DNA from 4 places in the Priestia sp. AB genome. Region 3 is predicted to be linked to each of the others. Evidence: predicted binding sites of a transcription regulator. Region 3 holds the regulator's gene; each other region holds the start of a gene.

Region 1 (7,789 bases), on a different contig from region 3:
CACACTTTTTTACATTAACCATTGCGTCCACTTCCCTCTTTCTTATACACTGTATGCTGTAGGGGAAAAACCAAGCTTTAATATGTTTGGAGCGATTTGATGACACAACAAAAATTAGATAAATATGAAATTATGGACGTTAGCTTACTAGCAGGTAAAATTATGTTAGAAAGCGGGGCAGAAACGTATCGAGTAGAAGACACAATGATGCGGATTGCAGCGTCTTACGGTATAAAAAAATCCCACAGCTATGTGACGCCAACAGGGATTATGTTTTCACTTGAAACGAAAGAACCGACGAAAACGAAGTTAATTCGTATTTCCGAACGAACGACAGATTTAAAAAAAGTAACCATGGTAAATAGCGTCTCAAGAACAATCAGTCAAGGAAACATCTCCTTGGAGGAAGCGTATGAAATGCTACAAGAAATTGAAGCAACAAACGTAGCTTTTCCACTATGGGTTCAACTTGCAGCTGCATCCATTTCTAGCGGATGCTTTTTAATCATGTTTCAAGGTTTATGGACGGACTTTATTCCAGCTATGTTTTCAGGAGGTCTCGGATTTTTAACCGTGGTGTATTTCCACCGTCTTATTCCGATTCGCTTTTTTGCTGAGTTTACCGCTTCGTTAGTTATTGGACTTTTATCAGCTCTTTTAGTCGCTTCAGGACTAGGCACGCAAATTGATAAAATTATTATTGGATCCGTTATGCCACTCGTTCCTGGCTTATCCATTACCAATGCAGTGCGAGATTTAATGGCGGGACATTTACTGTCTGGATTATCAAAAGGAGCAGAAGCGTTTCTGACGGCATTCGCTATCGGTGCAGGTATTGCCATTGTATTTACACTTCTATAGAGGGGAGGCATCATATGCATATCGTAGAGCAGATAATTACAAGTTTTATTGCTTCAGCAGCATTTGGGATCATCTTTAATGTTCCACGTGAATCATTATTAAAAAGTGGCTTTGTCGGAATGATTGGCTGGCTCATTTACTATTTGCTAACGTTCTATGGCGTAGATGAAATTCCAAGCACAGTTGCATCGGCCTTCTTTATTGCTATTATTAGTCAAATTTACGCAAAAATTTATCGAACGCCGATCATTATTTTCACCGTAGCAGGTATTATTCCGCTAGTTCCGGGAGGAACAGCATACGATGCCATGCGTAACTTTGTAGAAAATAACTATAATGAAGCGATTAGTCTTGCAGCAAAAGCCTTTATGATTTCAGGTTCAATTGCCATTGGTATTGTGTTTTCTGAAGTCATCAACCAAATCATTCGTCAGTCTAAATTAAATGCCAAAGCAAAATATCGACCATAGAGAAGCAAGCTCAAATCAGAGCGTGCTTTTTTTATGAGAAAAATAAAGAGATCCTTCACTTTTTTGTCACAAGAAAGTCACGTTTTAGTCTAAAAACGTTCAAAAAATGTACGTGCACAGCTAAAAAAATAGACTATACTATGTAAATAGAAAGAGAGATATTACATATGTATGTGAAACATTGAGCATATCTATCGAATTATTATGCTCAATGTTTCACAATGTAAGTAAAAGATGCTCAGAAATGAGCAAAGTATCTATGGAAATGATGAATGTTCTTATATATGAAAGGAGAAAGAAGATGGATACAGTTATACTATCACGTATTCAATTTGCATCAACGACGCTGTTTCATTTTATCTTTGTACCGCTATCTATCGGTCTTGTCTTTTTAGTAGCGATCATGGAAACGATGTACGTAGTAAAAAAAGATGAACAGTATAAAAAGATGGCAAAGTTTTGGGGGCACTTATTCCTGATTAACTTTGCTGTGGGAGTCGTAACAGGTATTTTACAAGAATTTCAGTTTGGCATGAACTGGTCAGAGTACTCAAGGTTTGTAGGAGACGTATTCGGTGCGCCGCTTGCTATTGAAGCACTGCTCGCGTTTTTTATGGAGTCCACTTTCCTTGGACTGTGGATTTTCGGGTGGGATCGTTTGCCTAAATGGCTGCACTGTCTATGTATTTGGCTTGTTAGTCTAGGTACTATTTTTTCGGCGTTCTTTATTTTAACGGCTAATTCTTTTATGCAGCATCCGGTTGGAATGGAGCTGAATAATGGCCGTTTAGAAATGAATGACTTCTTTAAATTGTTAACAAACGGTCAGCTGTGGGTTGAATTCCCTCATACCATTTTAGGTTCGTTTGCAACAGGCGCCTTTTTTATCACGGGTGTCAGTGCCATTATGCTCTTGAAGAAAAAACATTTGGCTTTTGCCAAAAAATCATTTCAAGTTGCCATTATTGTAGGGTTAGTTTCAGGTGTAGGAATTGCGTTATCTGGTCATGAACAGGCTGGATACTTAGTTAAAACACAGCCGATGAAAATGGCCGCAAGTGAAGGATTATGGGAAAACAGCGGAAGTCCAGGCGCTTGGACGGTGACAGCAAATATTCACCCCGATGAAAAGAAAAATACGGGGGAAATCAAAATACCTTATTTATTAAGCTTCTTATCATACGGGAAATTTTCAGGTTCCGTTCCTGGGATGAACGAGCTGCAGGAGCAGTATACGGCGAAATATGGAGCAGGAAATTATATTCCACCCGTTCGGACAACATTTTGGAGTTTCCGCATTATGGCTGGTCTAGGTGGCGTATTATGTGCATTAGGCATTTGGGGCACGTACTTGCTTTCTCGTAAAAAACTTCAAGAAAGCAAACTATTTTTACGTATTATGACGATTGCCATTGCCTTTCCGTTCCTTGGAAGCTCAGCAGGTTGGATTATGACAGAGATTGGCCGTCAGCCTTGGGTTGTATTTGGCTATATGAAAACGGAAGATGCCGTGTCTCCTGGTGTAACAGCAGGTGAATTGCTGTTTTCTATTATCTCGTTTTCGTTCTTTTATTTAATTTTAGCTGTGATTATGGTGTTCTTGTTCGTTAAAGAAATTAAAAAAGGTCCAGATCATGATCACGAAGCACATACAAAAGTAGTATCAACTGATCCGTTTACAAAGGAGGGATACAATGTTTTCTCTTAATGAATTCTGGTATTTACTAGTATCCATTCTGTTTGTTGGTTTTATCTTTTTAGAAGGCTTTGATTTTGGGATTGGAATGGTGTCTCGTTTTTTAGGAAGAAACGACTTAGAGCGACGAGCTTTTATTAATACAATCGGTCCTTTTTGGGATGCAAATGAAGTTTGGCTAATTTCAGCAATCGGTGCTATGTTTGCCGCTTTTCCAAACTGGTATGCAACGCTATTAAGCGGGTCATATGTTCTTTTTGTTCTTCTTTTGCTTTCGCTTATTGGCCGCGGTGTAGCATTTGAATTTCGAGGGAAAGTTGAAAAACAAGCGTGGAAAAATGCATGGGATTGGGTTATCTTCTTTGGAAGTCTTTTTCCACCGCTCATTTTTGGTATCTTATTTTCAGCGCTAATGAAAGGACTGCCTGTGGAGCGCAACATGCAAATGAATGCCGGCTTTTCGGATATTGTTAATCTATATACCATCACAGGCGGCGTTACGTTAACAATGCTTTGCTTATGGCACGGACTTATTTTTGCCACGATCCGGACGATGGACGATATTAGAGATCGTTCACGGAAGGTCGCTATGAAGCTTTTGCCTATAAATGCTTTATTACTTCTTATCTTTTCAGGCATGACGTTTTTTGAAACAGATTTATTCAGTAATCATAGCCGCTTGATGCTATATACATTTTCCATCGGTATTTTCGTGTATTTACTAGCAGGATTTTTCCTTACACGTAAAAAAGACGGATGGGCATTTGCTATGTCTGGCTTAATTTTAATTTTATCAATTTCCTCTATATTTGCAGGATTGTTTCCAACCGTTTTGGTTAGTTCAATCAATGAAAGCTATAGTTTAACGATTCATAATGCAGCATCAGGGAATTATTCCTTAAAAATTATGTCTTACGCTGCTATTGCATTACTGCCTTTTGTGTTAGGTTATCAAATTTGGAGCTACTACGTTTTCAGAAAACGTGTAGATCATAAGGAGCATATGGAGTATTAATGGGTAGAAATTTAATGGTTTACAACGGAATAAAAGTGGTTCTTGCCATGTTAATAGGGCTTATTACTATTCAAAGTGTAGCCATTATTTTTCAAGCTAAGTGGCTCGCCGAAGTAATTACCGCTCTTTTTCATGGTGAAAGTTTAACTTCGCAGACAAAAGCAATCGGATTGTTTTTGTCTGCCTTTATGATTCGTCAGATCGTAGGTTTTATAGTAAAAAAAACAGCATATCAATTTGGAGTCAAAACGACTCAGGAACTTCGTTTGATAGTCATGCAAAGCATTTTTGCATTAGGACCGCGTTTTACCAAAGATGAAGGAACAGGAAACTTGGTGACGCTCATCACCACAGGCCTACAGAAGCTTCGCGCTTATCTCGAGCTGTTTTTGCCTAAACTGGCCGCCATTAGCGTTACACCTTGGCTGGTTCTTGCTTTCGTTTGGTACCATGATCGGCTTTCAGGCATTATTTTACTTGTGACCATGCCAATTTTAATTTTATTTATGATTTTGCTTGGATTGGCTGCACAAAAAAAAATAGATAGCCAATGGGAGACATATCACGTGTTGTCCAACCACTTTGTAGATTCGCTTCGAGGGTTAGAAACTTTAACATTTCTCGGGAAAAGTAAGGAGCATGCTGAAACGATTGAAAGAGTCAGTGACCGTTATCGAAAAGCGACAATGGGAACGCTCCGAATTGCTTTTTTATCTACGTTTGCTTTAGATTTCTTTACGATGTTATCTGTAGCCATCGTGGCTGTTATGCTTGGTTTGCGGCTCGTAAACGGGTCTATGACATTAGAGCCTGCACTTATGATTTTATTGCTGGCGCCTGAATATTTCCTGCCGATACGAGAAGTCGGAAATGATTACCATGCAACATTAGACGGAAAAGAATCCGGAGATGCATTACTTAAGATTGTGAAGCAGGCTGAAAAATCGCCGGCTAAAAAAGAAGATGTTCCTAGTTGGACTGAAAACAGTGAACTTCAATTAAGGCATATCACTGTAAAATATGACGAAGAGCATCCAGCTTCTCTTGAAGATGTGTCACTGCATGTTAAAGGAATGAAGAAAATTGGAATCATCGGAAAAAGCGGAGCTGGAAAATCGACGCTTATTGATATACTAAGTGGCTTTGTACAATCTACAGAAGGCTCTGCTGAAGTAAACGGCGTGCCAATTGATTTACGCTCAGATGCTTGGCAAAAGCAGATTACGTATATCCCTCAGCACCCATTTATTTTTAATGGAACAGTAAAAGAAAATATTGAATTTTATCAAGACAGAGGCGGTTCATATGATTATGAAGATGCTTTAACGAAAGCAAGACTTTTATCAACGGTTCAACAGATGCCTAAGAAGGAAAATGAAATGATAGGGGATGGGGGACGACAGCTTAGCGGCGGCCAAGCTCAAAGAATTGCTCTAGCAAGGGCATTTCTAAGCGACCGTCCTATTATTATGCTTGATGAACCAACGGCACAAGTCGATATTGAAACGGAATATGAATTAAAACAAGATATTTTAACGATGTTCCAAGAGAAGTTATTTATTTTAGCTACGCACCGTCTGCATTGGATGAAAGACATGGATCTCATTGTTGTAATAGAGGACGGAAAGGTTGCAGAAATCGGTAATCATCAAGAACTGATTCAAAAAAAAGGAGCTTACTATCAATTTTTACATAAAGAGGAGGAGATATGATGAAATATAAAAGTTGGATATGGCCCTACTTTAAAACATATAAATATCGTATCTTTTCTATCTTATTACTAAGCTTGTTAACGATTGGTTCTGCTTGCGCGCTAATGTTCACGTCAGGTTATTTGATTTCAGCTTCTTCCTTACGGCCAGAAACGATTTTATTGGTGTATGTTCCAATTGTACTTGTGCGTACATTTGGTTTAAGCCGAGCAGCTTTCCGTTATGCGGAGCGTCTTGTCAGTCACGATTTTATTCTTCGCATTTTAGCTAAAATGCGTACACGTCTTTATCATTTGATTGAACCGTTAATTGCTACATCTCGCTATCAAACAGGAGATGTTTTAGGAGTTCTCGCGGAAGATATTGAAAGTTTACAAGACTTGTTCTTGCGTACCATTCTTCCAACAATTTCAGCTGTTATTTTATACGTTATTTCGATTGTAGCTTTAGGATTCTTTAGCCTAAAGTTTGCATGTTTGATTGCCATCTATTTATTTTTATTAGTAGTAGTAGTGCCGCTTTTTTCCCTTTGGCATATGAAGGCAGCCAATCAGCGATATAAATCAAGCAAAGCACAGTTATATGCCAAGGTCACAGATGGCTTTTTAGGAGTGGCTGATTGGGTGTTAAGCGGTCAGCAGCAGTCATTTTTTCATTCGTATGACAAAACAGAAAATGAGTTAGACGGCATGGATCGTAAGCTTAAACTATGGACGTATTACCGAGAATTGTTTGGACAACTTATTGTAGCAGGTTTAATTGTCACAATGATTTGGTTTGGAGCTTCTCTTTTTGCAGATAAAGAGCTTGCAGGTGTGTTTATTGCTGCTTTTATTTTAGTAGTATTTCCTTTATCTGAAGCTCTGCTGCCAGTATCCAATGCAGTAGAAAAGATTCCTCAGTTTGAAGAATCATTAAATAGAGTACAGGCAATGGAAAAGAACTGGGAAGAGGTGAACGAAAAGAAAAAACATACTCTTTCTCTACCTTATGAAGGTTCACGGAATTCGGTTAGATTAAAAGTTGAGCATGTAAGCTTTCGCTATAGTAATGAGGAGGAGTCAGTAATTCATGATCTTTCATTTCAAGTCGAGCAAGGGAAAAAAATTGCGATTCTTGGCAAGAGTGGAGCTGGAAAATCGACTCTATTAAAGTTGCTGCAAGGCTCCTTAGTACCTACAGAAGGTGCAGTTCAGCTAAACGGTCAGTCTGTAGCTGAAGTTCGTGAAGATGTACCAAAACTCATCTCTGTATTAAATCAAAATCCTTACTTATTTAATACAAGCGTAGCCAACAATTTACTACTAGCTAATGAGGAGGCCACAAAAGAAGAAGTAATTGAGGCCATGAAGCAAGTGAATATGCACTCCCTTGTGGAAGGTTTGCACCAAGGATATCAAACTCCGATGCTCGAAACAGGTCAGCGCTTCTCGGGAGGAGAACGTCAGCGGATTGCGTTAGCACGTGTTCTGCTTCAGCATACGCCAATTGTTATGCTAGATGAGCCAACTGCAGGGTTGGATGCTATGACTGAAAAGCGTCTGTTATCCACTATCTTTGAAACTCTTCAAGATAAAACCTTAATTTGGGTTACACACAATTTAGTTGGGATGGAAAAAATGGATGAAATCTTATTTTTGCAAGATGGTAAGATAGCCATTCGAGGAACGCATGACGAATTACTTGCGACGAACAGTCACTATCAAAAGCTATATGAATTGGATCATCCGGCAAAAAGCCTTTAGCAGAAGCTAAAGGCTTTTTATTATTTGATAATAAAGTGAAATTCGACAAACACGAGTAAAATATGTGTCGAATGAAAGAAAACAGCTTGGATTCAAAGAAAAGAGTATGCGTTTAACATTTTTGAAAAAGTGGTAAAACAAGGTAGTGTTTGTTTCTTCCTGTATAACATCGGTTTATTTTAGGGAAAATATATACACATTATGCGAACGAGAGAAGGAAGATACAATGGAACCTATGCTTATACATATCACGCTCGTAGTGGGACTGGGAGTTCTATCTCAGTGGCTGG
Region 2 (7,789 bases), on a different contig from region 3:
TTGGTGCCGGCAGGAGAAACCGAGTTTGCAAAAGACCGTACGTTTGGCTACAGTAAATCTCATTTAGGCCAGTGGGTAGAAGAAAAGTCAGAAGGGAAATTCAAAGCAAGTCATACAACATATATTTCGCTCGGAAGTATTCGTGCACTTGATTTAGTGACGATCACAAATCAGTTAATAGAAGTGAAAGACTTTAACAAAGTGATCGTGAACGCAGTGGATTATGTAGATGTAAAAGTTGTGACGATTGCGCTTCTTCGCGCGATGAAGCTTGGAAAGCATTTTATGTATCGCAGCGCTGCGGCTTTAACAAAAGTAATGGGCGGCGTGAGCGATAAAGATTTGTTAACAAAAGAAGAGCTCATTAAAGAAAAGTCGTCAAACGGCGGATTAATTATGGTTGGTTCGCATGTTAAAAAAACAACAGAGCAGTTAGAAGAATTGAAGAAATGCAGCTTCATTGAATTTATTGAATTTGATTGTCATCTTGTCTTAGAACCTGAAAAGTTTGAAGCAGAAGTGAACCGTATTATCAATGGAGCAGAGAAGCTTATTTCTAAAGGTCAAACGGTAGCTGTGTATACAAGACGCGAGCGCTTAGATCTTGGCGAAGGCAAAAAAGAAGAAGAGCTTAAATTATCGGTGAAAATTTCAGATGCGGTTACAAGCATTGTTCGCCGCTTGAACGTTCGTCCAAACTTTATCGTTGCAAAAGGCGGCATTACGTCAAGTGACATTGGCGTAAACGGCTTATCAGTAAAGCGTGCGACGGTTGCCGGACAAATCAAGCCGGGCATTCCGGTATGGGTAACGGGAGAGGAAAGCAAGTTTCCAGGCATTGCGTACATCATTTTCCCTGGGAATGTTGGAGCAAAAACAACGCTTCGAGAAACGGTTGAATTACTAAGTAAATAGAAAGAAGTGAACGTACGATGTGCGTTCACTTTAGAAAATATTTGAAAGCGTATACATTATTTGGATGTACGTACATGAAAAATGGTCACACTAAGGGGATGAACATATGAATTCAGTATTCGGATTAAGTCATGAAGCAAGTCTTTTGCTGTATGCGATTGTATCGATTGTCGGACTTATCTTTTTAATTGCTAAATTTAAAACAAATCCGTTCGTAGCACTGATTGTCGCGGCTTTGTTTATGGGTCTTATTTCAGGTATGAAGCTGCCTGATATCGTAACGGCGTTCCAAGAAGGAGTAGCGAGCGTCTTAGGATTTATCGCGATTGTTCTTGGTCTTGGAACGATGTTAGGTAAAATGATGGCAGAGTCAGGCGGAGCCGAGCGTATTGCCCGCACGTTAATTAACGTATTCGGTGAAAAGAACGTACACTGGGCAATGATGGTTGTAGCCGTTATTTGCGGTATCCCGGTCTTTTTCCAAGTTGGTGTTGTACTATTAATTCCACTTGTGTTTGTAATTGCCAAGCATACGGGTACATCACTTATTAAAATTGGTTTATCATTAATTGCCGGCTTAGCCGTTGTTCACAGTTTAGTACCTCCGCATCCAGCAGCGATGCTAGCGGTGGATATCTTTAAAGCAGATTTAGGTAAAACGATTTTGTATTCATTAGTTGTGGCATTTCCAGCTGCAGCCGTGGCGGGCCCGATTTACGGATCGTTCATTTCACGCCGTGTTCACGTAGAGCCAACTGGTGAAATTATGGAGCAGTTCACAGAGTCGAAGCATAAAGATCTTCCTGGCTTCGGGATTACGTTATTCACGATCCTACTTCCGGTACTATTAATGCTTTTAGCAACGATCACTGGGTTCGTTTATCCAGAAACAAGTACGATTCGCTACGTAACAAACTTTATTGGAAGTCCAATCGTAGCGCTGTTGATTTCGTTAGTGTTTGCTTTTTATTCGTTCGGTTTTGCAAGAGGATACAACAAAGACGATCTATTAAAATTCACAAACGAATGTCTTGGACCCGTTGCTTCGATCATTTTAATCATCGGTGCAGGCGGCGGTTTTAATAAAATTTTAACAGCAAGCGGTGTGGGTGACGCGATTGCAGGATTTGCTCAAGATGCACATCTTTCTCCTATCGTACTAGCGTTTGTGATTGCCGGGTTAATTCGTGCAGCAGTTGGTTCAGCAACAGTGGCAATGACAACAGCAGCAGGTATTGTAGCCCCAATTGCAGCAACCATGCCAAACGTAAGCCCGGAGCTATTGGTGCTAGCAACAGGCGCAGGTTCTGTAATGTTATCGCACGTAAATGATTCTGGCTTCTGGTTAATCAAAGAATTCTTCAATATGTCAGTGGCTCAAACGTTAAAAACGTGGACAGTGATGGAAACGATTCTATCGTTTGCGGCGTTTGCAATGGTTCTTATTTTAGACATTTTCATCTAAGAGAAAAAGCGCTGGTTTCAGCGCTTTTTTCTTTGATATAAAATATATTCAAAATATTTCAAATAATGAGAAAAAAAGACTAGATTTTTCCCGTTTCGATAGTATAGAATAGTTATAAAGTAGCAAAGGGGGTAGATGTATGACAAATGATGAAAAGTATCAAATTGGTTTGACGACAAAAGCATTGATTCCAGTGAATGATCCTATTCACCGCACAAAGGTGCTGGATGAAGCAGGAGAATATATGCTAAGCAAGACGTGTAAGCAATTATTAGAAGAAGCGTGCATTCGAGAATTAAGTACGTTTAAGGGATCGATTGCCGCCGTTCGAAAAATGTTTCCGTACAAACAGCTTACGCCGCTTGTTATTAATCGTTCACAAGCCACCATTGCGTTTCCGACATCTTCGCCAAATGACTATAGTTGTGCCTGGATTTTTGCCTCTCATGTTCATACTTCACACACGCTTGCTACAGTTGATCCAACCTCCATGCTAATTCACTTCAAAGATGGAACGTTCATTCCAGTTAAGCTTTCTTATTACAGTTTAGAAAAAAAGCTGGCCAGAGCGGCTGTTATTCGCAATTACTGTTTAGAAAGTCCGGTTGTCTTGGCATGATGCGTTCGATTTATCGAATAAACTTGTCCTACATATGAACAATCGTTTGGACTACACATATGAACGAAAGGAGGAAGCTTATCATAAGCTTCCTCCTTTTCTTACTCTTGAAGAAGCGAGGCTTTTAGCTTTTTGCGAGCTGCTTTTCCCCAGTTTTTAACGGCTCCCGTGGAGACTCCGTATTTGTAGGCAATATCTTTATATGAGTAGCCTTCTAGCAGATGTTCGAGTACATAGATTTTTTCTCTCCCTGTTAAGTGTTCGATATGCTGCTTGATGATTTCACTTTCTAACGGAACGGGGAGAGCGAGATCTTCGTTCAGTGAAAGCAGATTCTGCTCAGCAGGTGTTTCACGTTCTTCGTATAAAATGGTGCCTTTTAAATGAGATAGGATCGTACCGCGCACGGTTGTGTAGGCATAAGCGGAAAAAGAGCCTTTGCTTTCGTCAAATTTTTGATACGCTCTCCATAAACCAATCAACGCAATTTGATAATATTCGTCGTAGTCTTTGTAAATATGAAATTTTTTAATCATCGACACAATTAATGGATGAAAAGATGAAGCAATTTGATCAAATGAGCTTTTTTGCATGCAGCCTTCCTTTTTCAAAAACGCGTTTTTGCTGTATTCCGCCGGTATCTCTACTGTACAAGGGGAAGATCACCTGTGCGAATGAACGTATATTATGTTTCTTTTTAAGAAACGTGACGTAATTTCCCCGGAAACTTCACGTTTCGCTAGGAAATATGCGAAGTATATACGTATTTGTAGAGATTTTACGTACGAAAGGTCCCCCATTCCAAATTCTACTAATCTATACTATTTATATATCTATTATCGATGTAGCAACTCTACCATCACGGAAGAGCAGTGATGGTAGAGTTGCTAGACCTATCCGGATGAGCCTTTGAGGGTATATTCGCAGGAGCTACTAATTTTGAGTTCTTCTTTATGAAAGCAATTTGCTGAGATTGTAAGAAGAACTTGTAAAGGGGAGATTGAATGAAGGCGATGGTTGGGGTAAATGTGGCGGCGGCTGTTTTGTGCGGGGCGGTGATGTATGCAGGGACGCAGCACTGGCAGGAGCAAACGGAAGCGCAGGCAAGTGAAGTAAAAACTGCTGTTGTACATAAAGAAAAACAGTTTTCCGATGTATCTGCTTATACAAAAAATCTTCCGGACTTTATTACAAAGCAAATAGAGTCATCTATCGCAAATAAAAAGCCTCTGACTCTTGTGCTTGCCACATCCGCGAAGGAAGCAGGGTGGCCACAGCAGTTAAAAAAAGAGCTAGCAGCTACATATGGAAGTGATGTATTTACGGTTAAAACACTTTCATATGGTAACGGGACAACTGATGAGCTTTTATCCTCACATATTGCCGATCAAATTGATCAACTTCAGCCAAACATTATTCTGTTTGAAGCACCTCTTAAAAATGATTATCAGCATCTTACGCTAGATGAGACGCTTGAAAATACAGACAAGCTGATTCATCAGCTTAAAGACTTGAAAAAAACCCTTATGATTCAGCCTTCACAGCCTTACATTTCACAAACGGAGTCCTATGAAGAAGGGGTAGAAGCGATCAGGGGAGTATCTGAAGCAAACTGGGTATATTATATGAATCACTCGCTCATTTGGCCCTTTCATTTAGGAGAATATATAAATAAAGACAGCGGTAATTTAACGAAAAAAGGAAATGAGGTGTGGGGAGAATATGTTGTGAATTGGTTTACAGGAGAATAAAAAGACAAGCCCTCTTTCAAAAGAAGGAGGGCTTGTCTTTTTATAGTTTTATAAGATTATGACTTTTCCTTGTTCTGATAAAAGGATAGATGCCAGGATACTAACCCAAGTCTTTAGAAAAAGACTATGAAGCTATTGCTCATTTTTAATAGGAGTGATTTTTATCATAGCTCAGGTTATTTATTCTTGCTAAATTAATGTTGTGAAAAATATCACAAAATAAAATGCAAAGGATGATCTCAATTAAGACGTAGTGAGACTACTTATTTTTTTTACTTGCTGTTAACGCAATGGAATCGCATACATACCATAACTGTGTTAGATAATCTAACACATAAGTTGAACGATTCAGAAAATTCATATATCTTAAATATATCTTTAAAGATGCATAGAAAATATATCTTTGAAACAAGCAGGTATAGACGCCAGGGGAGGAATGGAAGATGCAAAAAAAGAAACTCGTATTGATTGGAAATGGAATGGCTGGAGTTCGAGCGATTGAAGAAGTACTGAAGGTTTCAAGCGAAGCGTTTGAAATTACGATTTTCGGAAGCGAGCCGCATCCGAACTATAATCGTATTTTACTATCAAAAGTGCTGCAAGGAGATACGAATGTTGAAGACATTACGCTAAACGATTGGAACTGGTATCAAGAAAACAATATTACATTATATACGGGCGAAACGGTTACTAGTATCGATTCGATAAAAAAAGAAGTAGCGACAAACAGCGGCAGAGTAGAATCGTATGATGAGTTGATTTTAGCAACGGGGTCTCTTCCTTTTATTCTTCCAATTCCAGGCTCTGATAAAAAAGGAGTTACGGCTTTTCGAGATATAAAAGACACGGATGAAATGCTGCAGGCATCTCAGCAGTATAAAAAAGCAGCGGTTATTGGAGGCGGACTGCTTGGATTAGAAGCGGCGCGCGGACTGTTAAATCTAGGAATGGACGTATCTGTCATTCATTTAGCTCCGTATTTAATGGAACGTCAGCTTGATCCAACAGCGGGCAAATTGCTTCAAAACGAATTAGAAAAACAAGGCATGAAGTTTTTGCTTGAAAAACAAACGGCGGAAATCGTCGGCGATGAGCGAGTTGAAGGATTATCTTTTAAAGACGGTACGTTTTTAGAAGCTGATTTAGTCGTGATGGCCGTGGGAATTAAGCCAAATGTTCAGCTTGCAAAAGAAGCGGGACTTAACGTAAATCGAGGAATTGTTGTAAATGACTATATGCAAACGGATATTTCAAACATCTACGCGGTTGGAGAATGTGCAGAGCATAGAGGAATGGTATATGGACTGGTAGCACCTCTGTATGAACAAGGAAAAGCATTAGCAAAAGCGATTTGCGGGGCAGAAAAAGTGCCTTATGAAGGATCGGTTTTATCCACGCAGCTAAAAGTATCAGGTGTTGAAGTGTTCTCAGCAGGAGACTTTACAGAAGATGAAGAGAAAAAAGCGATCAAAGTGTTCGACGAACAAGACGGCATTTATAAAAAGCTTGTTTTGCGAGGGAATCAAATCGTAGGAGCCGTTCTTTTTGGAGACAGCAGCGACGGAAATCGACTGTTTTCAATGATTCAAAAGCAAGAAGATGTATCCGATGTCGCAAAAGTGTCAATTTTACAGCCATCTGGCGGTAACGCGGGTGAAAGCTTAGTAGCAAGCATGAGCGCCGATGATATTATTTGCGGCTGTAACGGCGTAACAAAAGGTACGATTGTGGAAGCTATCCAAAAACAAGGATGCTCATCGGTTGATGAAATCAAAGCTTGTACAAGTGCCTCTCGCTCTTGCGGAGGATGTAAACCGCTTGTAGCGGAAGTGCTTCAGCATACTCTTGGCGCTGACTTTGACGCAGCGGCTCAAAAAGAAGCGATTTGCGGCTGTACGACTCTGTCACGAGATGAAGTTGTCGAAGAAATCAAAGCAAAAGGTCTTTCGCATACGCGTGAAGTTATGAATGTACTTGGCTGGAACAATGAAGAAGGCTGTTCGAAATGCCGTCCGGCGCTGAATTATTATTTAGGTATGGTGAATCCAACCGGATACGTTGATGAACGCGAATCACGATTTGTGAATGAACGCATGCACGCAAATATTCAAAAAGACGGCACGTATTCTGTTGTTCCTCGCATGTACGGAGGCGTCACAAATGCAGAAGATTTACGAAAAATTGCAGATGTTGTTGATAAATATGAAATTCCGCTCGTAAAAGTGACGGGTGGTCAGCGTCTTGACTTGTTTGGTGTTAAAAAAGAAGATTTGCCTAGCGTATGGGAAGAGTTAGATATGCCTTCTGGCTACGCGTACGGCAAGTCGCTGCGAACGGTGAAAACATGCGTCGGCGAACAGTTTTGCCGCTTTGGCACGCAGGATTCAATGGGCGTTGGAATTGCGCTTGAGAAAAAATTTGAAGGACTATGGACGCCTCATAAAGTGAAAATGGCTGTATCTGCTTGTCCGAGAAGCTGTGCTGAGTCAGGTATTAAAGATATTGGCTTTATTGGAATTGACGGCGGCTGGGAAATTTACGTGGGCGGAAATGGAGGTACGCATCTTCGCGGCGGAGATTTATTGTATAAAGTAAAAACAGACGAAGAATTGATGGACATTACAGGAGCGTATTTGCAGTATTACCGAGAAACGGCTAATTACTTAGAGCGTACGTCTGCATGGATTGAGCGCATGGGACTTTCGCACATTCAATCAGTGCTTGATGACGCTGAGACGAGAAGAGAGCTGAATATGCGTATGGACGAAGCGTTATCTACGTACCGTGATCCTTGGAAAGAAATCGTCGAAAGCAAAAAGACGAAAAAAGAGCTGTTCGAAACAGTTGTCACATCATAATGCTGGGGGGAAATAAAGATGGTGAATAAAAACATTACAAAAGTATGCGTGGGGTCTATTCATGATTTTCCGGTAAGCCTGGGTAAAACAGTAAAAGTAAACGGAAAAGAAATTGCGGTGTTTAAGCTATCAAGCGGAAAAATACGGGCAATTGAAAATCGCTGTCCGCATAAAGGCGGGG
Region 3 (7,789 bases):
ACCTTCTACCACTTCTAATTCAGTTGTGAAACCTTTTGATTCTTCAAGTGTGATAACGCCGTCGTTACCAACGCGCTCCATTGCTTCAGCAATTAATTGACCTACTTCTTCGTCAGCTGCTGAGATAGCCGCTACTTGAGCAATTGAATCTTTACCTTGAATTGGTTTAGAGATTGCTTTTAGTTCTTCAACCGCTACAGCTACTGCTTTTTCCATACCTTTACGGATACCCATTGGGTTAGCACCAGCCGTTACGTTTTTAAGACCTTCTCTGATCATTGCTTGCGCTAAAACTGTTGCAGTAGTTGTACCGTCACCAGCAACGTCGTTTGTTTTGCTAGCAACTTCGGCTACTAATTTAGCACCCATATTTTCAAATGCGTCTTCTAATTCGATTTCTTTTGCAATTGTTACACCGTCATTTGTAATAAGCGGTGAACCGAATTTCTTTTCTAATACAACGTTACGACCTTTTGGTCCAAGCGTTACTTTTACAGCATTTGCTAATGTATCTACACCACGTAGCATTGCGCGACGTGCTTCTTCGCTAAATTTAATATCTTTTGCCATGTTCTTTGACCTCCTCAAGAGTTCTTAATAATCTATTTTTTACGTATGATAAGTTTGTGGTTAAAATTAGCCGATTACAGCTAAAATATCGCTTTCGCGTAAAATTAAGTATTCAGTACCTTCGTATTTCACTTCAGTACCCGCATATTTTGAGAAGATGATACGATCGCCCGCAGCTACTTCTAAAGCTACACGCTCACCGCTTTCTAATACTCGGCCTGTACCAACAGCAACAATTTTACCCTCTTGTGGTTTTTCTTTTGCACTGTCCGGTAACACGATACCGCTTGCTGTTTTTTCCTCAGATTTTACAAGTTCAATCACTACGCGATCACCTAATGGCTTTAACAAGTGAAACAACCTCCTCAAATAATGTGTTTGCATTTTTATTAGCACTCAACCTCAACGAGTGCTAACACAATTATTATATTAAAACAAAGTGGGTTTTTTTTGCAAGTATTAAACAAAAAAAATTTAAAATTTACGAAAACTACATATAATAGTTTTAGATTTCGACGATTTTGAGAAATAAAGCATTCTTTTCTCTGTTCAATAATATGTATGTTACAATACGAGCAAGAAGAAATTACTAACTTTACAGTACTTCTTCGACATATATACATAAAAACCTTTTAAAGGAGTATAGAAGATTGGAAAAACGTTATTGGTATGTTATCCTCACCTACATCCTTATGCAGTTTTCAGGAGTTGTTGGTATACCGCTGTTAAAATTAACAGGAATGTTTGATCAATATCCAGTTCGAACAGCGAATGTCATGCTTTTGACTTATTGGACCATCATTAGCTTTATCCTTGGTTTACTTATTGTCTTACTGCTGCTGCGCCGTGACATGTCCATGCGTATAGAACATGCGGGAACAACGGTAACTGTGGTCTGGTCAGTCCTTGGGGTGTTCCTGGCTATGGCTGGTCAAGCTGTAGCAGGTATGATTGAGCACGCTCTTGGCATTACCCAAGTATCTGAAAACACACAAAATATTGTTAATCTTGTTAAAGCAACGCCGTTCCTCATTGTCGTTACGTCTGTTATTGGACCAATTCTAGAAGAGATTATTTTTCGAAAGATTATTTTCGGCTCTCTTCACAAACGATATAATTTCTTTGTCTCTGCATTTATTAGTTCCCTTATTTTCGCTGCCGTACACTGGGATTTTAAACATTTGCTCGTGTATACAGCCATGGGATTTGTATTTGCATTCCTTTATGCAAGAACAAAACTAATTATTGTACCCATTATTGCTCACGTGTTGATGAATACAATCGTTATTTTATCTCAAACTATTTTTGCAGATAAAATTATAGAAATGCAAAAGCAAGCAGAACAAATGCAGTTTATTTTTGGAGGCATGTTTTTATGAAGAATATCCCTTTAACACGAGGGTTTATTTATATTATTATGGGGATTTTATTCACCTACCTGGCTATTCAAAATGCTCAGGAAACCGTGTGGAATTTCCCCACGATCTTATTTGCACTCGTAGCCGCGTTCGATTTCAGATTTGCGGTGCGCATTTTTATCTTGCACTATAAAATTAAAAAGTTGCAGCAGCAATATAAAAATCAAGATGATTCATCTAAATAAAAAAACCACTGTTTCAGTGGTTTTTTTACATACTAACATCTTCTCTTTCTTGCTCTGCCCTTGCCTTTAACACTTTGCGATACGAAATGCGGGAAATAATGATGCTGATTTCATACAAAATTAAGAGCGGCACTGTCACCATCATGTGCGAGAGCAATTCCGGTGGTGTAATAAGTGCGGCAATAACTAGCAGTACGAAATAGGCATACTTTCGAATTTGAGATAAAAACATAGGCGTGATAATTCCTAATCGCGTCAAAAACATGACGACAACAGGAAGCTGAAACAACAGGCCAAAAGGCAGTGTGAGCTGCATTAAAAAAGAAAAGTATTCATTAATGCCAATCACTTGGTTTACATTCAGCTCATCAGAAACGCGCGTCATAAAATCGACGACAAATGGAAACAACACAAAATAAGAAAAAGAGACACCGCCGATAAAGAGAAAAATGGAAACAGGAATATATCCAAGCGTTACCTTACGCTCTTTTTCATATAAACCAGGACTAATAAATGCCCAAAGTTGATACAGTGCAACAGGAGCTGCAAGTACACAGCCGATAATAACAGCAAACTGCATATAAATCTTAACTGGATCTGTTAGCCTAAATGCATTCATCGTTAAATTTTTTGCCTCATCAGCATGCTGTAAATAGACAATAACCTTATCCGCTATAAAAAAGCCGCCAATTGTGGCAATGACAAAGAAAAATAAAACAATTAAAATGCGCTTTCGCAGCTCTCCTATATGATCATATATTGACATTTCTTGTTCGGTCATACTATGATCACCCTTTTACTCTTTGTCATCTACTTGACGCTGTTTATCTTTTTCACGATCTTCTGAGGCACCGCTAGCGGCATGCTTAAACTCTCTAAGCGTTTGCCCGACTGATCTTCCTAGCTCCGGTAACCGTTTCGGTCCAAAAATAAGCAGTGCTACAATCGCAATAATAATCCAACTGCCTGCTCCAATCCCCATATTCCCACTCTCCTTATTAATTTAGACTTAAGGAAATCGTAACACAGTCCATCTTATTCAACAGGATAATTTTTCAAAAAGTAGACAAGCGACTGTAATTCTACAGCCAGATCAATATGATGCAGTCGAATCTCATCCGGTACGTTTAAGCGTGCAGGAGTGAAGTTTAGAATCCCTTTAATTCCGCAACTCACTAAACGATCGGTAATTTGCTGAGCCACAGTGGCAGGAACGGTTAAAATCGCCACTGAGATATCATCACTCATATAATCTTCCAATTGGTCAAGGTGATAAACCGGCACGTCGCCTACTTTTGTACCGACTTTATCTTCTATCACATCAAAAGCGCACTCAATTTTGGTGTTATTATTTTTAATAAAATTATAATTTAAAAAGGCCGTTCCCAGATTCCCTACGCCAATCAGTGCTACTTTCGTTACTTCATCTTGGTCTAACGTTTTACGGAAAAATGTAAGTAAATAATTCACATTGTAGCCGTATCCCTTTTTCCCTAATGCTCCAAAGTAAGAAAAATCCCGGCGAATAGTAGCAGAATCAACTTTCACTGCCTCACTTAACTCCGCTGACGAAACACGCTGTTTACCAGAAGCATGCAAGTTTTTTAAAAAACGATAATAAAGCGGCAATCGTTTAGCCGTTGCTTGTGGTATTTTTAATTGTTCAGTGTTCACGTTGTACCCCCTCAGTTCATGTATGTCATTACTAACATTTTCAAGTCATATTGCATTACCTTTCACAAAGCCTCAACCGCCTTGAGGTAGCGCTTCCAATTCTCTCTCTTTTCTCTTGTTTTATATATACTCCGCTTCACACCCCGACGCCTTTTGTCTATCCAGGAATACTTAAAGTCGGTAGCTAGAACGAAGCAATTAGCCCTTCAAAGGATCCGTTTGTTAGTCATGACGGATTTTCTACATCCATCATATATAAGTTCAGAGATGCACTTATCTCTTATTTTAACATAGTATCCTGTATAAAATGTGCAGGTAAAATCATTTTATTTCATGAATCAAAACATTCGCTTCATCATTTGTTCTTGTCCCTCTACAAATTACAAACGCTTGTAGGAAGAACTTGTAGTTGAAAATATGTTAAAATACACTATGGATATACTACTAGAGGTGAAAAAATGATTATTCTACAATTGAACGGTATTACAAAATACTATGGGGCAGAACCCATTTTATCGAATATAAAGTTAGAAGTACAATCAAAAGACCGCATTGCCCTAGTGGGACGAAACGGTGCAGGTAAATCAACTTTATTAAAAATTATTGCTGAGCAGCTTTCTTATGACAGCGGAGAAATTATTAAACCTAAAGGTGTTTCCATTGATTATATGGGACAAGATACAGTTCTTGAGTCAACACTCTCCATATGGGAAGAAATGATGACAGTCTTTGCTCCATTAAAGAAGATGGAAAAAGAATTACGTACGCTTGAAACGAAGATGGGCGATCCAGACATTTTTAATGATTCAGTTCAATACGAAAAACTAACCAAAGAGTACGATCAGCTTCAAGTAACGTTCAAAGATTTAGGCGGCTATCAATATGAAGCGGATACACGATCTATTCTTCACGGTTTCCGTTTTTCAAACTTTGACTATAGCACCCCTATTTCCTCCTTGAGCGGTGGACAAAAAACGCGCTTGGCTCTTGCAAAACTGCTTTTAACAAAGCCAGACTTGCTTATTCTGGATGAGCCTACCAACCACTTAGATATTGAAACTTTAGCATGGCTGGAACAGTTTCTGCAAGGGTATGAAGGAGCTATTTTAATTGTTTCACACGATCGTTACTTCCTTGATAAAGTCGTAAATCAAGTGTATGAGGTCACACAAAAAACAACGGTCAAGTACACGGGCAATTACTCTAAATACCTTGTACAAAAAGCAGAGCGATATGAAAAAGAGTTGCGTCAGTACGAAAAGCAGCAAGATGAAGTCGCAAAACTGAATGATTTTATTCAGCGAAACATCGCCCGCGCATCGACTACAAAACGTGCGCAAAGCAGACGTAAGCAGCTCGATCGAATGGAGTTAATAAATCGACCTAACGAAGGCGAAAAATCAGCTAGTTTTTCGTTTGAAATTGAGCGTCAAAGCGGAAATGAAGTCTTAAATCTCGAAAACGTGTCTATCGGATATGATGAAAACAAATATGTCGTCCAAGAGGCAAACCTTCGGATTAAAAAAGGTGAAAGCCTTGCATTGGTTGGCCCTAATGGAGTTGGGAAATCTACGTTATTAAAAGGTATTGTGGATAAACTAAGCTTCAAGACTGGAACCATTTCTTTTGGCTCAAACGTAATGGTTGGTTATTACGACCAAGAGCAAGCTAATTTAACGTCTAATAAAACCGTTTTAAATGAGCTTTGGGATGACTACCCATCCAAACCTGAAAAAGAAATTCGTACAGCGCTTGGAAATTTTCTGTTTTCAGGTGATGATGTACTGAAAATCGTTTCGACGCTTAGCGGTGGTGAAAAAGCACGTTTGGCTCTTGCGAAGCTTATGCTTCAAAAAGCTAATTTCTTAATTTTGGATGAACCTACTAACCATCTTGATTTAGATAGCAAACAAGTACTCGAGAATGCATTAATTGATTACCCAGGGACTCTATTATTTGTTTCACATGACCGTTATTTTATTAATCGTATTGCAAACAAAATAGCAGAGCTATCTCCTGAAGGGGTAGAAGAATTTCTTGGAGATTATGACTATTATGTAGAAAAGAAAGCAGAAATAGAGGAAATCAAAGAATTAGAAAATATAAAAGCCAACGAAGAACGTACGGTAAAAGTAGATAAACAGTCCTATAAACAAGATAAAGAACAAAAGAAATTGATGAGGCAGCGAACGCGCCGAATTGAAGAAATTGAAACTGAAGTAAACAAATTAGAAGCCGCACAAGCGGAGAATGAAGAACTTCTTTGTGATCCTGAAATTTATCAAAACCACGAAGAAGTATCAAGATTAAACGGTGAAAATGAAAAAATTTCTTCACAGTTATCCACATTAATGGAAGAGTGGGAAGAATTACAGCTGCTTCTAGAAGAATAGCCTGTATTTTTTCGTATTTATTCACCCTATTTACTTGTTCGTGCCCTTTAGGACAAGCTTTATCCACTCTGTGAATAAATAGTGGATATCTGTCTGATTTTCATAATTAAAACTTGTTGATAACATGTCCGTGTACTGAGTGCACGGACTTTTCCACATAATTATCCACAGGAAATTCTAAATTTATTGAATATTGTTGATAAATTATTTTTACCCACAAAAAAGACGAATGAGAAATAAATCTCATTCGTCTCCTACTCTTCCAAGTCTAAACCGGGGTTTGCGTTTAATGACATATCTGAGCGTTTTCCTTGAGCAAATCGTACACTTGCCGCTGCTCCAATCATTGCGGCATTATCCGTGCATAGAGACAGCGGCGGGATAATAAGCTCAATGTTTGATAATGGTGCAAATGCCTCTTCTAGCGCTGCTCTAAGTCCTTTATTAGCAGCAACTCCTCCTGCTACTAACACTTGCTTAACGTTATATTCCTTTGCAGCTTTAACCGTTTTAGTTACTAACACATCAATAACACTCGCTTGAAAGCTAGCAGCAAGCGTTTGTGGAAGAATTTCTTCACCTTTTTGCTTCGCGTTGTGGACAGTGTTAATAACTGCTGATTTTAACCCACTGAAACTAAAATCATAGGATCCTTCTTCTAGCCAGGCACGCGGCAAATCAATTAATGGCTCTCCTTCATGTGCAAGGCGGTCAATATGCGGTCCGCCTGGATATGGAAGGTTTAACGTGCGGGCTACTTTATCGTAGGCTTCTCCTGCTGCATCATCTCTCGTTTCACCAATCACTTTAAACTGACCGTGACTTTCCATGTATACAAGCTCCGTATGCCCTCCAGATACAACTAGCGATAAAAGCGGGAATTCTAATTTTTTGATTAACTGATTTGCATAAATATGTCCTGCAATATGATGAACACCAATTAATGGCTTTTGATGCGCAAATGCTAGCGCTTTGGCTGCATTTACGCCAATAAGAAGTGCTCCCACAAGCCCAGGTCCTTCCGTTACAGCTATTGCATCAATATCTGCAAACGTCAAGTTCGCTTGATTTAAAGTTTCTTCAACTACTACCGTAATTTGTTCCACATGATGACGAGATGCAATCTCCGGTACGACACCGCCAAATCGTTTATGGCTTTCTATTTGTGATGCCACCACATTGGCTACAATTTCATGACCGTTTCGAATCACGGCCGCTGCTGTCTCATCACAGCTTGTTTCTAATGCTAAAATTAATTGATTTTCACTCATAAATTCACCCACATAACTAATGCATCCTCATTGTTATCAGAATAATAATTCTTACGAATACCTCCAGGTTTAAAACCTAGCTTTTGATACAATGATTGTGCAATATGATTAGATACCCTAACTTCTAATGTCATTGACGCAGCACCTAGTTTTCGAAGAACTTCCATCACGTTGCTCAGCAGCAATTCACCGAGTCCCTTACCCCGGTAGTCTGGCAATAGGGCAATGTTGGTTACATGTGCTTCGTCAATAACAATCCACGTTCCGCAATACCCAAT
Region 4 (7,789 bases), on a different contig from region 3:
CGTGCTTCTGGTTGGCGAGCTGTGCCTTCAATCGTCTTAGAAACGATAAGACCGTTACCAATACCAGCACCTAGTGCCGCTAAACCAATCGCAATTGCAGATGCTATTAAACCCATTTTATAAAGTCCTCCCTTAATATATATGATTTTGTTTAACTAAGTTTTGTTTTGTCCAAATTGGGTATTACTTGAACAAAGCTTTATAAATTAATGGTCGCTACTCACTTTGTGAGATAAATAAACCATCGTTAACATTGTGAAAATGAAGGCCTGAATTGCGCCTACAAAAATACTGAATCCTTGCCATAAAAGCATTGGAATAGCAGCTCCAATTGTACCTAGGAAGCCTGTTGTTGCTAAACCAGCTAGCAAGCTTAACAAAATTTCCCCAGCATAAATATTACCGTAAAGACGAAGGCCAAGCGTTAACGTATTGGCAAACTCCTCGATAATCTTAAGCGGGAATAAAAATGCCATTGGCTTGAAGTAATCTTTCGTGTATGCAGAGAAACCTCGCATTTTAATACCATAATAATGTGATAGTACAACTACCATAACGGCTAACGTCAGCGTAATTGCTGGATCAGCGGTTGGCGATTTCCACCATAAGTTATGGTCAATCACGATGGCAAATGGAAGACCCAACATATTTGACACAAAAATGTACATAAGTAAAGTTACACCTAGCGTCAAAAAGCGGCCACCTGTTTTCCAATCCATATTGCTATTAACGAGTCCTTTAACAAAATCTAAGACCCATTCAATAAAGTTTTGTGCACCGCTTGGCTTCATAGCAAGAGTACGAGTACATAAAACTGCAATTAAGAATACAATAACAGAAGCTACGGTAACCATAAGCAAGTTACTTTGACTAAAAGTAAGGCCTAGAAACTCTATAGTTGGTGATTCATGACCCAACTGTGTTCACCTCTCTTTCTATCTTCTACGCATATTTTGAACAACTAAATCTATGATAATGACAACATAATACGTCATTAATCCCACAACTACACTAATAATATGAAAGGTTTTTGGATAAGAGATGGTAATCACAACTGCGAGAGCAGCTGTTGCAAATCTTACAACAGTCCCAATTGAACGGGGCTTTTTCCCCTCATCCAACGCCTGTCCAAACTGCTCAAACTTTCTTACTAAGTTCCACAAATTATACAAACTCAGGGCGGTTCCTAAAATTAAACCTGCAAAAACAGCCTTATAACTTGTAAATCCCCAGCCGAGAACGTATAATGCTAACAAATACAATATGTATGAACGAAGTCTTGGAAAAACGTGCTGCAAATCCTGCATGAATTATTAATCTCCTGAAAAAAAATGGTGGACTGTCCGCAGCATCATAAAAACACCTGCTGCTAGCCCTGAAAGAAGGCCTAAAATCAAAAATAGTGGTTCGGTGTCAAGCCATTGATCAGCCCATCTTCCAGAGAATAAGCCAATTAAGACTGAACCTGCTAACTGTGATAGAATGATTGACACTAATGCCATCGCTTGCAAAGGATGACGGTTGCGATCTTTCATAAGCTCATACCCCTTTTGCAAAATTTTCTTTTTTCCGAATTCTCTATCGTTTTTATAGCTCAATATATGATAGAAAGGCAAAAAAAATTGCTAAAAAAGGTAAAAACAGCTAATAAAATACGCAGAAATATCAACGGTTTTCACAGGTTGAAAACCTTATCATTTATATTCCCTGTAAGCATACAATAGCGTATATTTAATGTCAATGTGTTTAAGCTAAAAACTTCACAATCTCTTCTTATTGTTCACATTTCTGCCACACATAAAACCTCTTCAAATGAAAACATTTAAAGAGGTTCATTCAATCGTTATTGTACTGTGTACAACCTGCTCTTGTCTATGCTTTTTCACAAATGCAAATATTTGGTATGCCCCCGGTACAAGCGATTCATCGATCGTTATTTTCCGTTTTCTCATGCCTCTTTCTACATCAACGTCAACATCTAAATACGATATAAACTGTAAGGACTGCTTATCAAAAAGAGCAACGCCTAACTCATCTGCTCCTTCGGGCAAAAACAGTTCATAGCTATACGTATTTTTCTCTTTTTCCGCTGCTACTTGCAATCCCATGACACGGGGATAATCTGGAATGCTAACCATGTACATATAAGGAAGCGAAAATGTTTCACGTGAATCATTTATTTCCAAATATCCGTCATATATACCTTTATTTTTAAAACGGGGCTGCACCGATAAAGTGACAGCTATTTCTTTTGTCTGATGGGGCTGCACCGTGACGGGTAATGGAACATCCCAGTTCACTCCTTCATCCCTTCTCGGAACGTTTAAGCGATACGTTTTTGCTTTATCAGACTGGTTATCAATTTTAAATGATAAGACTTTCTTTGATGGGCGCGTAAAAATACCGAAAGATAAAGAAGATGGATAAAATAAAGAGTCTGCTGTGACAGCTTTTGCTATTTGAATTCTCCCAGCTCCTTGTTCATATACGCGATACGTTTGACCATTTAGCTGCTGCATTACTTTACTTGTGTTCATCAATGAAGCTTTGACTTGTTCAGGAGACCAGTTCGGGTGAGCTTGTAAAATAAGAGCGCACGCTCCAGCTACATGGGGCGCAGCCATACTTGTTCCATGCATGCGTTCATATCCGCCGGGAACTGTACTATTAATGAAATAACCAGGTGCGACGACGTCCGGCTTGATTCCCCAAGTAGTCGTTACAGGTCCTCTTGAACTGAAAGATGTGAGCAAGTCTTGCACCACTTGCTTGCCAGTGCGTAAGTATGGCTGTTGAGACTGAATGTATTGATTAATGGTATCACCGTTTTTTTTACTTATCCATATCACTGGAATATTTACTGACTCTTGTAGTTTACCGATTATGCTTTTTTCAGTCGGGCTATATAAAATAACGGCTTTTGCTCCTGCCTGTTCAGCTTGTTTAATCTTTTTTTCAACGGTATTTCCTTCTGCTTTTAGCAAAATGACGTTACCCAACGCATGCTTTTGCTCTTTGAAGTATTCTTCATTTATTACACGCAGCGTTTGATTAAACGTCCATGGACGAGACCCTTCTACTGGAGCCATCATAATTTTTTCTTTGTTAAATCCAATTGTTAGAAATTGAACTGTTGTCGGGGAAACAGAAGCGCCAACCGAAATAGCTTTTCCCGCTGTACCTGGAGAGCCCACGGTCCATAAACCTGGACCTGAATTGCCGCTGGATGTAACCGTTACAATTCCTTTTTCAACAGCTCGATCTAATGCTAAGCTTGTTGGTAAATCAGGGCCATTCACATCATTTCCTAATGATAAATTAATAATATCTACATCATCTTGAATTGCTTTTTCGATAGCTAGAATAACACTTTCAGACGTTCCAGCTCCACCAGGTCCAAGAGCTCGGTATGCGTAGATCTCCGCTTGAGGTGCTACACCTTTAATATTTCCATTTGCTGCAATAATACCAGCTACATGAGTGCCATGCAGAGTAGGCTCTCCTTGCTCCCGAGTGGTTTCCATCGGCTCATAATCTTTATCTATTACATCATACCCTCCCCTGTAGGTTTGTTTTAAATCGGGATGAGAATAATCAACACCCGTATCGATGACGCCTACTTTGATCCCTTTTCCTGTTAAGCGCTGATTATAAGTATCAAATAAGCCTCTTACCTGTTCTGAGCCAATGAAGGTTACGCTATTTTCTTCTGCAACCTGGTAGTTTTTAATAGAATGTGAACCAATAATAGAAGGATTATGAGATAGTTTTTCCAAATCCGAGATGGAGCCATTTAATGAAAGCCCTCTAAATACCGTGTGAAATTCGCTCTTAATCTTTATATTAGGATAATTTTTTTGTAGCTGACTTTTAAATTCCGCGAATTTTTCTTTTTCAACCATGACAATTATTGATTTTTCCTGATGATTCATTTCTTGTTTTATAGAAGGAAATGTCGGATTGAGGGACATTTTCCCTCCCCCGCTCCCTAATATAAAGCTAATCATTAACCATTTAATCCACATAAAAAAACACCTCTCACACTATCGTGTCTCAAAGAGACACTTTTCATGTGAAAGGTGTTTAGAAATCTTACGAAAGCGGATTAAAAGCTTCCGGTCTGTTTTCACGGCGGTTAAAATAGTAGCTAATAGCATCACAAATACGTTTAGAAGCTAAGCCATCTCCGTAAGGATTCGATGCTTGTGACATTTGCTTATATACGTCCTCATCTATTAACAGCTCTTTTGCTAGCGTATAAATTGTTTCTTCTTCCGTTCCTGCTAGCTTGAGCGTTCCTGCTTCAATTCCTTCCGGTCGCTCTGTTGTATCACGAAGTACCAATACAGGTACGCCTAATGAAGGAGCTTCTTCTTGAACACCGCCCGAATCTGTCAAAATAATATGAGCGCGCTCAGCGAAGTTATGGAAGTCAATTACATCTAACGGTTCAATTAAATGAATGCGTGGGTCATTTCCTAAGATATCGTTTGCTGTTTCTCTAACTACCGGATTCAAATGAACAGGATACACAACTTGCACATCTTCATGTTCATCCACAATACGTTTAACAGCATGGAACATGTTTTTCATTGGTTGGCCTAAATTTTCGCGGCGATGCGCCGTTAATAAAATAAGACGATCATCTCCCAATTTCGTTAACACTTCATGCTCATATGTTTCTTTTACTGTCGTTTTTAACGCATCGATAGCTGTGTTTCCAGTCACAAAGATTCGCTCTTCTTTTTTATTCTCTGCTTGCAAATTAGCTGCAGACTTATCTGTCGGAGCAAAGTGCAAATCAGCGAGAACGCCTGTAAGCTGACGGTTCATTTCTTCCGGATATGGAGAATATTTATTCCATGTGCGCAAACCTGCTTCAACATGTCCCACCTGAATTTGATTATAAAAAGCTGCTAGTCCGGCAATAAACGTCGTAGTTGTATCGCCGTGTACAAGTACGATGTCCGGCTTTACTTTTTTCATTACGTCGTCCAAACCTTCTAATCCTCTGGTCGTTACGTCCATAAGAGTTTGGCGATCTTTCATAATGTTAAGGTCATAGTCAGGCTGAATGTCAAAAATGCTCAATACTTGGTCTAACATTTCACGGTGCTGAGCCGTTACCGTAACAATCGCTTCGAACTCCTCCGGTCGCTTTTTAAGCTCTAGCACTAGAGGGGCCATTTTAATTGCTTCTGGTCTTGTCCCGAATATCGTCATTACTTTAATTGGCTGCTTCATGTTCATCACCCGAATCTACAAATTATTTTGTACCGAATAAACGATCCCCTGCATCACCTAAACCTGGAACAATATATCCATGGTCATTTAACTTTTCATCTAATGCCGCAATGTAAATATCTACGTCAGGGTGTGCTTCTTTTACGATTTCCACGCCTTCAGGAGCAGCAATTAAACACATAAATTTAATGTTTTTGGCGCCTCTTTTTTTAAGAGAGTTGATTGCTTCTACAGCTGACCCTCCTGTTGCAAGCATAGGATCTACTACAATAAAGTCACGCTCTTCTACATCATTAGGCAGCTTTACATAATATTCAACAGGCTGTAATGTTTCTGGATCACGATATAAGCCAACGTGTCCAACTTTAGCAGCTGGCATTAGTTTTAAAAATCCATCTACCATGCCGATACCAGCACGAAGAATTGGAACGATACCAAGCTTTTTCCCTGCAATAACTTTTGACTTTGTTTTACAAACCGGTGTTTCGATTTCAACGTCTTCTAGCGGTAAATCACGTGTCGCTTCAAAAGCCATTAAGCTTGCCACTTCATCAACTAATTCACGAAACTCTTTCGTTCCCGTTTTTACATCGCGTATGTAAGTTAATTTGTGTTGAATAAGCGGGTGATCAAATACGTATACTTTGCCCATTGATATCTCTCCTTATATATAAAGATGTACACATTAAAATACCATTCAACGAATTGAATGGTACGTACTAGTAAAAACATATCTCTTGCTAATTAAATTTATACATTGCATTCATTTTACAGAAAAAAGTTTTTGAGTTCAAGCATTATTCAAAAAATGATTGAATTGCTACCACTTTCTCCATAAAAAAACAGGCACAAAGGCCTGTCTCTCTTAAAGTGATTTATACATCTCAAACTTGCTTGTTAAAGCTTCAACGCGTGTTTTAGCTTCAGCTAGCTTTTCTTCATCTTCAATATTTTTAAGCGTTAATCCGATGATAGAAGCAATTTCATCCATCTCTTCTAAGCCAAATCCGCGAGTTGTAACCGCAGCTGTACCAATACGGATACCGCTTGTTACAAATGGGCTTTGCTCATCGTAAGGAATTGTATTTTTGTTTGTTGTAATACCTACATCATCAAGTGCTTTTTCAGCTACTTTACCTGTCAAATTCATTGAACTTACGTCGATTAACACAAGGTGATTGTCTGTTCCTTCAGATACAAGAGCAAATCCTTCTTTCTTTAATCCTTCTGCTAAACGATTAGCATTGTCGATGATATTTTGAGCATAGTGCTTAAATTCATCTTGTAATGCTTCGCCAAATGCTACTGCTTTTGCAGCGATAACGTGCATCAATGGACCACCTTGAATACCAGGAAAGATTGACTTATCAATCTTTTTCGCAAATTCTTCTTTACATAAAATCATACCGCCGCGTGGTCCGCGCAGTGTTTTATGTGTTGTAGTTGTAACGAAATGAGCATGTGGCACAGGATTTTGATGAAGTCCTGCAGCTACTAGACCAGCAATGTGAGCCATGTCTACCATTAAATAAGCGCCTACTTCATCAGCGATTTCACGGAAACGCTTGAAGTCGATTGCGCGTGGATATGCGCTTGCACCAGCCACAATTAATTTTGGTTTATGTGTACGAGCTTTTTCTAATACATCATCGTAGTTAATACGATGTGTTTCACGATCTACGCCATATTCGATGAAATTGTACTGAACACCACTAAAGTTAACAGGACTTCCGTGCGTTAAGTGACCGCCGTGCGATAAATTCATACCAAGTACTGTGTCTCCAGCCTCTAAAACTGTGAAATATACAGCCATGTTTGCTTGTGCACCTGAGTGAGGTTGAACATTCACGTGCTCTGCTCCGAAAATTTCTTTTGCACGATCACGAGCTAAGTCTTCTACTACATCTACATGTTCACAACCACCGTAGTAACGTTTAGCTGGATAGCCTTCAGCATATTTATTTGTTAAAACTGAACCTTGTGCTTCCATTACCGCTGTTGTTACAAAGTTTTCTGAAGCAATTAGCTCAATCTTAGTACGTTGTCTTTGTAATTCATCCTTGATCGCATTATAAACTGCTGGATCTTGTTGCATTAGTTGTTTCTCCATCAAAATCCTCTCCTCGTTTCGTATTCGCAATGTTCGTTATTTGTTGATTCAACTACATTGTAACATGATTTATTTAGAATAAAAAAGAAAAAATGTGTATTATTTTAATATATTTAATTACGAAAGTTCGTAAAACGCTCTCATTCCACCAATTAGTTTTGGACGCGTCTTTGCTAAAGTAACATGAGCGTGTCCAACTGCGTTTAACGTACAACGAACGGGTACTGCGACATGCTTTAAATGCATACCAATGAATGTATCTCCAATATCAATACCGGCATCAGCTTTAATAAACTCCACCAAAACAGGATCTTTAAGCTGGCCATAGGCCTGTGTAGCCATCGCTCCACCTGCTTTATGAATAGGCACAACACTAACCATTTCTAAACGCTCTTTGCGAGCTAATTCTCTTTCTACTACCAGGGCTCGATTGAG

What was found. Region 3 encodes Rex, which represses fermentation and respiration genes when NADH is low (regulators of the CRP and FNR family bind a similar motif). Its sites were predicted from a motif close to TTGTGAAATATTTCACAA; they were not measured.
Region 1: a site for Rex is predicted at 1,536-1,553, ahead of POF52_RS18595 (cytochrome ubiquinol oxidase subunit I). Genes of this name have one in related genera too.
Region 2: a site for Rex is predicted at 4,951-4,968, ahead of nirB (nitrite reductase large subunit NirB). Genes of this name have one in related genera too.
Region 4: a site for Rex is predicted at 1,749-1,766, ahead of POF52_RS18970 (AtpZ/AtpI family protein). Genes of this name have one in related genera too.

Annotation. Positions count from the first base shown of each region.
Region 1 covers NZ_JAQMYN010000006.1:63,811-71,599, forward strand. The annotation lists gene POF52_RS18585 (threonine/serine exporter family protein) at 100-861, shown strand; gene POF52_RS18590 (threonine/serine exporter family protein) at 876-1,331, shown strand; gene POF52_RS18595 (cytochrome ubiquinol oxidase subunit I) at 1,633-3,039, shown strand; gene cydB (cytochrome d ubiquinol oxidase subunit II) at 3,026-4,042, shown strand; gene cydD (thiol reductant ABC exporter subunit CydD) at 4,042-5,754, shown strand; gene cydC (thiol reductant ABC exporter subunit CydC) at 5,751-7,499, shown strand; gene POF52_RS18615 (cation:proton antiporter) at 7,726-7,789, shown strand, end outside.
Region 2 covers NZ_JAQMYN010000002.1:592,951-600,739, reverse strand. The annotation lists gene POF52_RS09270 (four-carbon acid sugar kinase family protein) at 1-915, shown strand, start outside; gene POF52_RS09265 (GntT/GntP/DsdX family permease) at 1,022-2,380, shown strand; gene POF52_RS09260 (competence protein ComK) at 2,520-2,999, shown strand; gene POF52_RS09255 (sigma-70 family RNA polymerase sigma factor) at 3,101-3,592, opposite strand; gene POF52_RS09250 (SGNH/GDSL hydrolase family protein) at 4,004-4,750, shown strand; gene nirB (nitrite reductase large subunit NirB) at 5,194-7,608, shown strand; gene nirD (nitrite reductase small subunit NirD) at 7,627-7,789, shown strand, end outside.
Region 3 covers NZ_JAQMYN010000031.1:9,313-17,101, forward strand. The annotation lists gene groL (chaperonin GroEL) at 1-570, opposite strand, end outside; gene groES (co-chaperone GroES) at 637-921, opposite strand; gene POF52_RS30150 (CPBP family intramembrane glutamic endopeptidase) at 1,221-1,949, shown strand; gene POF52_RS30155 (YdiK family protein) at 1,946-2,173, shown strand; gene tatC (twin-arginine translocase subunit TatC) at 2,199-2,954, opposite strand; gene tatA (twin-arginine translocase TatA/TatE family subunit) at 2,970-3,155, opposite strand; gene POF52_RS30170 (redox-sensing transcriptional repressor Rex) at 3,209-3,847, opposite strand; gene POF52_RS30175 (ABC-F family ATP-binding cassette domain-containing protein) at 4,306-6,240, shown strand; gene tsaD (tRNA (adenosine(37)-N6)-threonylcarbamoyltransferase complex transferase subunit TsaD) at 6,495-7,511, opposite strand; gene rimI (ribosomal protein S18-alanine N-acetyltransferase) at 7,508-7,789, opposite strand, start outside.
Region 4 covers NZ_JAQMYN010000006.1:141,241-149,029, reverse strand. The annotation lists gene atpE (F0F1 ATP synthase subunit C) at 1-116, opposite strand, end outside; gene atpB (F0F1 ATP synthase subunit A) at 207-917, opposite strand; gene POF52_RS18975 (ATP synthase subunit I) at 936-1,307, opposite strand; gene POF52_RS18970 (AtpZ/AtpI family protein) at 1,314-1,535, opposite strand; gene POF52_RS18965 (S8 family serine peptidase) at 1,833-4,025, opposite strand; gene wecB (non-hydrolyzing UDP-N-acetylglucosamine 2-epimerase) at 4,093-5,244, opposite strand; gene upp (uracil phosphoribosyltransferase) at 5,267-5,896, opposite strand; gene glyA (serine hydroxymethyltransferase) at 6,110-7,354, opposite strand; gene POF52_RS18945 (TIGR01440 family protein) at 7,472-7,789, opposite strand, start outside.